Regions from separate parts of the Micromonospora sp. NPDC005553 genome, predicted to be linked through region 2. Evidence: riboswitches for the same ligand, from Rfam matches in the RefSeq annotation. Region 2 holds a riboswitch; each other region holds the start of a gene.

Region 1 (3,273 bases), 650 kb from region 2:
TGTCGTTACTGGTAAGCGCACAAGTCTTTAGTCTGCGCGTACTCTCGCGCACTGCTCGCGGAACTGGCGTGGCGAAAGACCGTAGGCGCTGCGGAACGCCTGGCTGAAGTGCGCCGGGCTGGTGAACCCCCACTGGGCGGCGATCGCGTGGATCGGGCGCGCGCCTAGTTGGGGGTTGGCGAGGTCGCGTCGGCACTGCTCCAGGCGACGCTCTCGGACCCAGCCGGCAACCGTGCGCCCTTCCTCGTGGAACAGCTTGTGCAGGTATCGCAACGAGATGTGATGCACTGCGGCAATCGCGTCCGGTGTCAGGCGCGGATCGCCGAGATTCTCTCGGACGAAGGCGTGGATCTGAGCCATCAACGCTCGACGTCGGGTGTGGGAGGGCACCGCACTTTGGACGTCCAGCGCGTTGGCCAGTGCCGCTGTCAACACGTCAATGGTGAGGGTGGACAGCTGGGCGGCGTCCAACGGACTGAGTTCGTCCATGTGCCGGGCAAGGTGCAGCAGGAATTGTGAAGATAACGCGCCGATACCTTGGGCGCCAGGGATGCGAACTGCGCTCAGGCGCCGCAACTCCCAAGGGGGCAACGGCAGTAACAAGCGCGGGAAGCGCAGAAGCAGCAGCTGACTAACTGGCACATCCGGGCTGAATTCGGCCAGGTAGGGCCGGGAGGTGTCATACAGAATCAGATCCCCCACGCCGAAATCTGTGCGCTGGCCGTCTTGCGTGATCATGCCGCCACCGCGCACAAGGCAGCCCAGCTTGAACACCTCGGGATCGGCCTGCCGAATGAGCTTGGGAGTGCGGTGGACCGAGTGCGGCATCGTGGTCATTAATGTCGCCTGCACGGGACCGAACTCGCTGATTCCGACCTGAGCTCGAAATCCGGGCTCCCACTGCGATTCACAGCGTAAATCGTAGGGCACCCAGAGCTTCGAGTTCACCTCGCGCCAGAAGGCGAACCCGTCTTCAACCGGGACCTCGGTGGTGCTGACTACGTCCATGACTCACCTTCGCACTGTCGCTGCAGGGGTCAGATCACGATAGCCTGGCGTCGATATACCGGCGTTGCGAGTTAGGGCGCGGGTCAGGCATTGAGGGCTTTTCATCGTGATGGGCCTGGTCGCGATGGGTGGCGGGCAGCGTGTGTCGAGATAGGACGCGGCTCCCGGTAAGACAGCAGGCGACCAAGATCCGATGCCCCAACCGGGAGCCTCACTGTGCTGTCTCACCCGTCTACGGTCGCGCTGTCCGGCCGCACTCTGAACCACCTGGCCGACCTCATCCGCGCCGAACGCACCCGCCGCCGCGGCATCGAGCTCCCGCAACAACGCGGCGCACATAAGCATCCACACTCTGCGTGATCGAGACTTGACGTGGACGCCATCCGACCAGATCGACGGCGGGGCGGGTTCCTCAGACCGCGCCGGCGCCGCGACGGGCGCACCGCGCACGGGTCAGTCGTCTTCGGCACCGTCGAGCAGCGCGCGCCGCAGCGCCAGCCGGTGCTTGCGGCGGATCTCCGCCTCGCGGTACCGCCGCCGGTCACCGTCGGTCTCCGGTAGCAGCGGCGGCACCGTACGAGGCTGGCCGTCGTCGTCGATCGCGACCATGACCAGGTGAGCGGTGGCCACGTCGGTGGGCGGCACCGCCCGGTCCCACCGGTCGGCGGTCACCTTGACCGCCACCTCCATCGAGCTGCGACCGGCCCAGGTGATCCGGGCGTCGACGTGCACGACGTCGCCGACCCGCACCGCGCGCAGGAACGCGGTCTCGTCGATCGCGGCGGTGACCGCCGGCCCGTCGGAGTGGCGGGCGGCGACCACCCCGGCCACCGAGTCGATGAGGTTGAGGATCCGGCCGCCGTGGACCGTACCCATCAGGTTGGTGTGATGCTGGTCCATGATCTGCGACAGGGTCAGGTGCGACGCCGACGGCGCTCGGCCGGCGATCGTGGTGGTGTCGTGCACAGCGGTAGTCCGTCCCTCGGGAAACCACACCGCCGGAACACGGGCACACGCTGACGAGGACACACCGGCGCACACCGCCCGGCACGTCACCCGCTCAGCCCACCCGCGAGGCCGACGGCAGCGCACACGGTTGTGTACGCGGCGCGGGCAGGTCTTCGGACTCGCGGGCCTGACCGGCTCCACGCCGGTCCCCTACTGGCCGTCGCTTCCCAGGCCACTGGCCCAGTGCTGATGACGGCGGTCGTTCCCACTCACCGCTGCGGGGCAGCCCCGGATTCCCACCGGGTTCCCTCTTACGACGCCCAGCCGGTCACGACGGGGCGAACCAGCGCCACCGGGAGCATAGCTGGCCAGGGGCGACGGCCCCTCAGCCCGGCCGACCACCCGGGAGGTGTTCGGCTTTAGCCATGTGAGGAAAAAGTTCGTCACCTCTTGTAAAAAGTCTCAGCCCAGTGAGGATATTCAGATGCGTCGTCACCCTCAGAATCCTGGGCGGGTGGTCTCGGGCCTCCTCGCGCTCCTCCTCGCCTCGGCGGTCGCTCTCCTCGTGTCCGCCCAGCCCGCCGCAGCTCACGGGACCCTCGCCATGTCCACACCGGCGAGCGGCGCAACCGTGCGCGAGCCGTTGACGTCGGTGCAGCTGTTCTTCACCGAGAAGGCCGCTGCCAACGCGTTCTTCACGATCACCGCGCCGGGTGGCATCCGGGTCGACAATGGCTGGTCGTACGGGGAGCCGAAGCCGCTGGACAAGCCGGTGCGCGAGTACTTCCTGGTCAACGGCCAGTTCGAGCCACGCGAGTACACGACCGGGTTCCCCGCGACGGTGGCGGTCGCGCACCTGCCAGCCAAGGGCCAGTACTCGGTGAGCTACCTGTCGGTCGCCTCGGACGGGGACCCCGTACGCGGCACCTTGACCTTCCGCTACGACGGGCCGGTGACGGCGGCGCCCAAGGGGTGGAGCCCGCCGTCGACCCAGCCAGATCCGGCGCTGTTGGCCACCGCCGAGCAACACGGGTCGTCCGGGCAGGCGTCGGCGGTGCCGACAGTCGCGGCCGAGACGGCGGTTCCGCCGTCCGCGGCAGCGGCTGCGCCGACCGGATCGACTGACGAAAGCGGCCCCGGAGCGGTCGCGTGGGTCGGCCTGGCGGTGGTCGCGGTGGCGGCGGCGGCGGCCGGATTCGTCGTCTGGCGTCGGCGGACGACCCCCACCGGCAGACCCGCCGGCCGGGGCCGTACCGCGTCGGCGACATCCGCTCGACGCGGCGCCGGCACCCGTCCCGGGACCAGGACCGCCGGGAC
Region 2 (3,273 bases):
CGGTGTACAGCTCGCCCGGCGGCTCACCCCAGTGCTCCCGCATCCGCTCGCGCAGCTCGGCCGGCACCTGGTCGAACCACCGCTGGTACGTCGGCCCCGGTATCCGGGCCTCGGCCGCGGCCAACTGCTCCGGGGTGAGCCACTCCACGTCGTGACCACCGGCGGCGATCAGCGCGTGGATCAGCGCGTCACCGTCGTCGGGCGGCGGCGCGTCACCCAGGTCGTAGCCGGCCTCGGCCAACGCGGCGAACAGCCGGACCGCCGACGCCGGGGTGTCCAACCCGACGGCGTTGCCGACCCGGGAGTGCTTGGTGGGGTACGAGCTGAGCACCACGGCGATGCGCTTGTCGGCGTGCGGCACGTACCGCAGCCGGGCGTGGCGTACCGCGATCCCGGCGACCCTCGCGGCCCGCTCGGGATCGGCGGTGTAGACCGAGAGCCCGTCGGCGTCGATCTGCTTGAACGAGAACGGCACTGTGACGATCCGGCCGTCGAACTCGGGGATGGCCACCTGCATGGCGGCGTCCAACGGGGACAGGCCGGCGTCGCTGTCGGCCCACTGCGCGCGGGTGCTGGTGAGGCAGAGCGCCTGGATGACCGGCACGTCCAGGGCCGCCAGGGCGCCGACGTCCCAGGCGTCCTCGTCGCCGCCACCGGAGGCGTCGGCGGCGACCGCGCCGCCGGCCGCGAGCACCGTGACCAGCAGAGCGTCACAGCGGGCGAAGAGCCCGAGTGGTCCGGCGCCCGCTGTCAACCCGCGCAGCGAGCCGCAGAAGATCGGCAGGGGGTTGCCGCCGGCCTGGCGGACCGCGTCAGCGAGCACGTCGACGAATCCGGTGTTGCCGGCGAGGGCGTGCGCCCGGTAGAAGACGATTCCCACTGTGGGCCGATCCGGGTCGGCGGCGTGGTCGCCGTGCACGCCGTACGCCGGGGTGGGCGCGGGTGCGGCGAACCCCTGGCCGGTGAGCAGCACCGTGTCGGAGAGGAACCGGGCCAACTGTCCGAGGTTGTCCGGGCCGCCCTCCACGAGGTACGCCAGCGACTGGGTGACGACCCCGGACGGCACTGTGGAGATGGCCATCAGCTCCGCGTCGGGCAGCGCCTCACCGCCGAGCACGACAGTCGGCACGCCGGTGGCGAGCACCGCGGCGAGGCCGTCCGGCCACGCCTGCCGCCCGCCGAGCAGGCGTACGACGACGAGGGCGACCCCGTCGAGCAGGGCGGGCACCTCCTCGGCGGCGACTCGGGCCGGGTTGGCCAACCGGTAGTCGGCGCCGCTGGCGCGGGCGGCAAGCAGGTCGGTGTCGGCGGTGGACAGCAGCAGGATGCGCACGGCAGGCTCCGGAGAGTGACGCCCTGGGCCCTCACGAGGGCGACCTGGACGAAGCGGGTGGGTACGGCGTCAGCCGGTACGACGGCCCGGGCGAACGGCGCACCGACGCATGGGTCGGGGCCGGTCAGCGCCGGGCGATCAGCTCAGCGGTGCCGGTGGCCGGTGTCCGGTGTCCTTGCAATGCACTGCCTGCAGTGCGAGACGACGATAGTCGTCGATGAATGAGACGCCGTGCGTCATCGGGTCCTCCTCGGGTGTCCACGCCCTGGGGTACGTCCCGACGGCCGAAGTATCCTGGCTTCCGGATCGACGCTCTCCCCCGGCCTTCCAACCGCAGACACACGGCCGTGACTCACGAGGGGGGATCGCTCCCCGGTGACAGTGGCGGGACCGCGTCGGATTCGCACCGACTTCCTTCACTGCCGTCAGGCCGCGAATGCTGCCACACCGCCGCGCCGCCGGTCAACGCCGGCCCGGCCCCGCCAGGCCGACGGCATTCATCGAGCTTCAGCGATTGGTGCAGGCGCGACTCCGCGCGGCGTAATGCCCCAGATCAATGTGCGACATCCTTTGCTCTGCTTACCTATACGCACCGGGCACGGAGGGTGACCGGCGTCTATAGGTAAGCAGAGCAAAGGATGGCCGAACCAGCTCTCACCTGCGCCGATCATCCGGCAGGGCGGTGCCGGCCGAAACCCTCACCTAGGATCGGCGAACGCCACACCAGTGTCCGCGATCAATCTCGGAGGTCGATCACCATGGTCGCCCCGCAGTTCCACCACCTGGCGGGCCGGGTCTGGCTCTGTCCGGGCGATCCCGACCCGGAGGCGGTCCAGGCCGGCGTCGCCGTCGTCGCCGACGAACGCGGCAGTGTGATGATCGACGCCGGGCAGAGCCCCGCGCACGCCCGCGAGATCCAGGGCGCGCTGGCCGCCGCCGGGCTCCCGGAGCCGCGTTGGCTGGTCTACACCCACCATCACTGGGACCACGTGTGGGGCGCCTGCGCCTGGCCCGGCGTGGAAATCGTCGGGCACGAGACGGCCGTGTCGCTGCTGCGCGCCGAGGCCGCCCGACCGTGGAGCCACCGCTACCTGCAAGAGCAGGTACTCGCCGATCCCCGCCTGCGCCCGAGCTTCCAGGCCCGCGCACGCGCGATGCCGTCCTGGGAAGACTTCGCCATCCTGCCGCCGACCCGGACCTTCGCCGACGTGGACGAGCTGCCGGTCGGGGTTCGGCTACGCCACGTCGGGGGCGGGCACGCACCGGATTCGGCAGTGGTGCTGGTGCCCGACTCGGGGGTGATGCTGCTGGGCGACTGCTTCTACCCGCCGCCGGCGCACCTGCGCCGACCGGAGGACGGCCTCGACGTCGACCTGGTCCGACGACTGCTCGACAGCACCTACCACTGGTACGTCTCCAGCCACGCCGACCCGATGACGTTCGAGCAGGCCCGCTCAGCCGTCGAAGGCGCCTGATCCAGCCGGCAACGCCCTTCCAGCACCGAGTGCGGGCGCCTCAGGCCGGCACACCGTTCATCTTCAGAACGATGAAGCCCCGGCCACGAGCGTCCGGGCTGCGCCTCAGCGGGCGTGCCGTTCCGGGTGGGCCCGGCTCCAGGTCCGCATCCGTTCCGGGTAGCCGGTGCGCGCCGCCTCGTACAGCGGCACCGCGTGCTTGCGGGCGATGGCCCCGGCCGCACGGGGCGTTCCGGTACGGCGGCGGATCCACTCGCCGTCGTGGGCGATCGCCACCACCGTGGTGTCCGTCGCCGTGGTCTCCGGCTCCAGGTAGAACTCCACCCCGTGCCGGGTGGCCACGAACGCCTCCAGCGCCGCGAGGTCGTCGCGGGTCGCCTCCCGGTCCAGCTTCGTCGGGGTCGCCTCGGCACCCCGTGACCGGCGACTGAACCAGCTCATGACCAGCCCCTCTCCTCGACGTCC
Region 3 (3,273 bases), on a different contig from region 2:
CTCGACCCGCTCGCGCAGCGCGTCCCACCGCGCGGTCTGCGTACCCTCGACACCCCACAGGTCGGGCTGGAGCTGGCCCCGCGCGGCCCGGGTCTGCGGGTACGCCGGATGCTTGCCGAAGTCGCGCGCCAGGTCGGCGGAGGTTTCCAGCGCGGTCAGGTACAGCTCCTCGCTGATCCGGGTGGACAGCTCGCGGGCGGCCGGCGAGTCGAACGGCAGCCGCAGCGCGAAGAAGGCGTCCTGAAGGCCCATCAGCCCGAGCCCGACTGGCCGCCAGCGGGGGTTGCTCGCCGCCGCCTGCGCGGTCGGGTAGTAGTTGATGTCGATGACCCGGTCGAGGAAGGTCACCGCGGTCCGCACCGTGGCGCGCAGCCGCTCCCAGTCGATGCCGTCGGCGGTGAGGTGGGCGGCGAGGTTCACCGAGCCGAGGTTGCACACGGCGGTCTCGGCGTCACTGGACACCTCGACGATCTCGGTGCAGAGGTTGGACAGGTGCACCACGTTGCCCGGTTCGGCGGTCTGGTTGCAGAGCCGGTTCGACGCGTCCTTGAAGGTCATCCAGCCGTTGCCGGTCTGGGCGAGGGTCCGCATCATCTTCCCGTACAGCTCCCGGGCCGGGACCTGCCGCACGTAGCGGCCCTGCGCCTCGGCCTGCCGGTACGCGGCGTCGAACCGCTCCCCCCACAGGTCGGGCAGCTCGGGCACCTCGTGCGGGTCGAACAGCGACCACAGCTCGTCGGCCTCGACCCGACGCATGAACTCGTCCGGCACCCAGTTGGCCAGGTTCAGGTTGTGGGTGCGGCGGGCGTCCTCGCCGGTGTTGTCCCGCAGTTGCAGGAACTCCTCGATGTCCGGGTGCCACGGCTCCAGGTAGACGCAGGCAGCGCCCTTGCGTCGGCCACCCTGGTTGACCGCGGCGACGCTCGCGTCCAGCGTGCGCAGCCACGGCACGATCCCGTTGGACTGCCCGTTCGTGCCCCGGATCAGCGCGCCCCGGGAGCGGACCCGGGAGTACGCGATGCCGATGCCCCCGGCGAACTTGGACAGGTTGGCGACCTGGGCGTACCGGGCGTAGATCGAGTCCAGCTCGTCGAGCGGGGAGTCGACCAGGTAGCAGGAGGACATCTGGGTGTGCCGGGTGCCGGAGTTGAACAAGGTCGGCGAGCTGGGCAGGTAGGCCAGGCTGGACATCAGCCGGTAGAAGTCGACCGCCTCGTCCGGCGTCCGGGACAGGCCGCAGGCCACCCGCAGCAGCCAGTACTGCGGGGTCTCCAGCACCAGTCGGCTGGTGGGGTGGCGCAACAGGTAGCGGTCGTACACCGTGCGCAGGCCGAAATACTCGAACCGGCGGTCGCCGTCCGGGTCGACGGCGTGGTCGAGCGTCGCGGCGTGTGCGGCGACGAACGCGGCGGTGTCGTCACCGATCAGGCCCTCGGCGTGGCCGACCCGGATCGCCGCGCTGAACGAGGTGATGCCCTGTCGCCGCACCTCCTTGTCGACGTAGCCGGCCAGCAGCCGCGCGGCCAGACGCGAGTACTGCGGCTCCTCACCGATCATCTCGGCGGCGGTCTGGATGGACAGCCGGTCGAGTTCGGCAGTGGTCGCGCCGTCGTAGAGGCCGCTGATGGTGCGGGTAGCCACCCGCAACGGGTCGACGTCGGTCAGGTCGTCGGCCCACCGCTCGACCGCCCGGACGATCTTGTTCACGTCCACGGGTTCGGTGCCGCCGTCGCGCTTGCGGACCTGCATCGGCGTCCGCCGCACTGTCGCGTCGCCTCTGGCCGGGACTACCTCGGTGACTGTCACCACTCGCTCCTCGGAGTTCGAGACCTGGTGGCCCGGACGCGAGGAGACAGACACCGACGGACGCCACGCCGGCACCGGCGTGGGTCAGGTGGCGTCAGCCGTCCCACGCGGCCTCGGACCGCCGCCCACCCGGGTGCGGGTACGCGGCGCGCTGGCAGGTCTTCGGACTCGCGGGCACGACCGGGCTCGCCGGTCTCCTACTGGCCGTCGCTTCCCAGGCCGAATGGTGGCCCAGTGCTGATGACGGCTGTCGTTCCCACTCACCGCTGCGGGACAGTCCCGGATTTCCACCGGGTTCCCTGTTGCCTCGACCGCACTGGATGAGCGGCCGAACCAGCTGCGCTCGACACCATATATAGGGACGCAGTCGTTGTCACACCCCACATGTCGGTCTCGGGCGTGTCGACGGCGATGCGGTGACCACCGTCACCAACCCCCCGGGAGCACGCTGCGGCCGACCGACGCCGGGCACCGGAGACGAGGCTCTGCGCACGGGTGTCGACATTCGACAAAGATTTGACGTATCGAGGCCACAGCATTGGGGACCAAGCCCATACGTCGCCGTCGATACCTCGCGGCGAGCCGGAACATCCGATCTTCAGGGTCCGCCGCGCGCGGCACCTTCGCCCGCCAACCGGCATGATCGGAGTCAAGGCGGCTCGACCCGAGAGGGCAAACATCATATGTCTGCACGTCCGAGGTGATCGACAACGTTGACGCGCTGGAGCAGCCCTCCGTATACTCCCAGTGATCATCTGATCTTTAGCCTAGCCGGGCGAGGAGCGCATGCCGCAGATCACTGCCGTCACCGTCGAAGACGTCCGCTTCCCCACCTCCCTGACCGCTGACGGGTCAGACGCCATGAACAAGGACGGCGACTACTCGGCGGCCTACGTCGTCCTGCACACCGACGGCGTCGACGGCGTGGGCGCGCCACTCGCGGGGCACGGCCTGACCTTCACCATCGGCCGAGGCAACGACATCGTCGCGGCGGCGGCAGTCCACCAGGCACAGCTCCTCGTGGGCCAGGACGTGGCAACGATGGCAGCGGACATGGGCGCGGTCTACCGCCTGCTCACCTCCGACTCGCAACTGCGGTGGCTCGGCCCCGAGAAGGGCGTCGTCCACCTGTCCCTCGCCGCCGTGTTGAACGCGTCATGGGACCTGATCGCCCGGGTCGCCGACAAGCCGCTGTGGCGGCTGCTCGTCGACATGACCCCCGAGCAACTCGTCGACATCGCTGACCTGCGCTACCTGTCCGACGCGCTGACCCGCGACGAGGCACTGGCCATCCTGCGGGCCAAGGAGAGCACGAAGGCCGCCCGCCTCGCCGAGCTCGACCGGACCGGCTACCCCGCCTACACCACCTCGGCGGGCTGGCTCGGCTACGGCGACGACAAGCTGCGCCGACTGTGCCAGGAGGCGGTCGACACCGGCTACGGCTACGTCAAGCTCAAGGTGGGCGCC

The links. Region 2 has a riboswitch for cobalamin ahead of cobN (cobaltochelatase subunit CobN). Riboswitches for the same ligand answer to the same signal wherever they lie in the genome.
Region 1: another riboswitch for cobalamin. It lies ahead of ACFYPG_RS03905 (acyl-CoA thioesterase); the one in region 2 lies ahead of cobN (cobaltochelatase subunit CobN).
Region 3: another riboswitch for cobalamin. It lies ahead of ACFYPG_RS22640 (ribonucleoside-diphosphate reductase subunit alpha); the one in region 2 lies ahead of cobN (cobaltochelatase subunit CobN).

The regions. Positions count from the first base shown of each region.
Region 1 is NZ_JBIAJD010000001.1:845,216-848,488, forward strand. It holds gene ACFYPG_RS03900 (helix-turn-helix domain-containing protein) at 28-1,008, opposite strand; gene ACFYPG_RS03905 (acyl-CoA thioesterase) at 1,462-1,908, opposite strand; cobalamin riboswitch at 2,103-2,319, opposite strand; gene ACFYPG_RS03910 (copper resistance protein CopC) at 2,441-3,273, shown strand, end outside.
Region 2 is NZ_JBIAJD010000001.1:199,756-203,028, forward strand. It holds gene cobN (cobaltochelatase subunit CobN) at 1-1,333, opposite strand, end outside; cobalamin riboswitch at 1,621-1,750, opposite strand; gene ACFYPG_RS01045 (MBL fold metallo-hydrolase) at 2,092-2,808, shown strand; gene ACFYPG_RS01050 (hypothetical protein) at 2,914-3,249, opposite strand.
Region 3 is NZ_JBIAJD010000005.1:379,310-382,582, forward strand. It holds gene ACFYPG_RS22640 (ribonucleoside-diphosphate reductase subunit alpha) at 1-1,749, opposite strand, end outside; cobalamin riboswitch at 1,942-2,159, opposite strand; gene ACFYPG_RS22645 (enolase C-terminal domain-like protein) at 2,593-3,273, shown strand, end outside.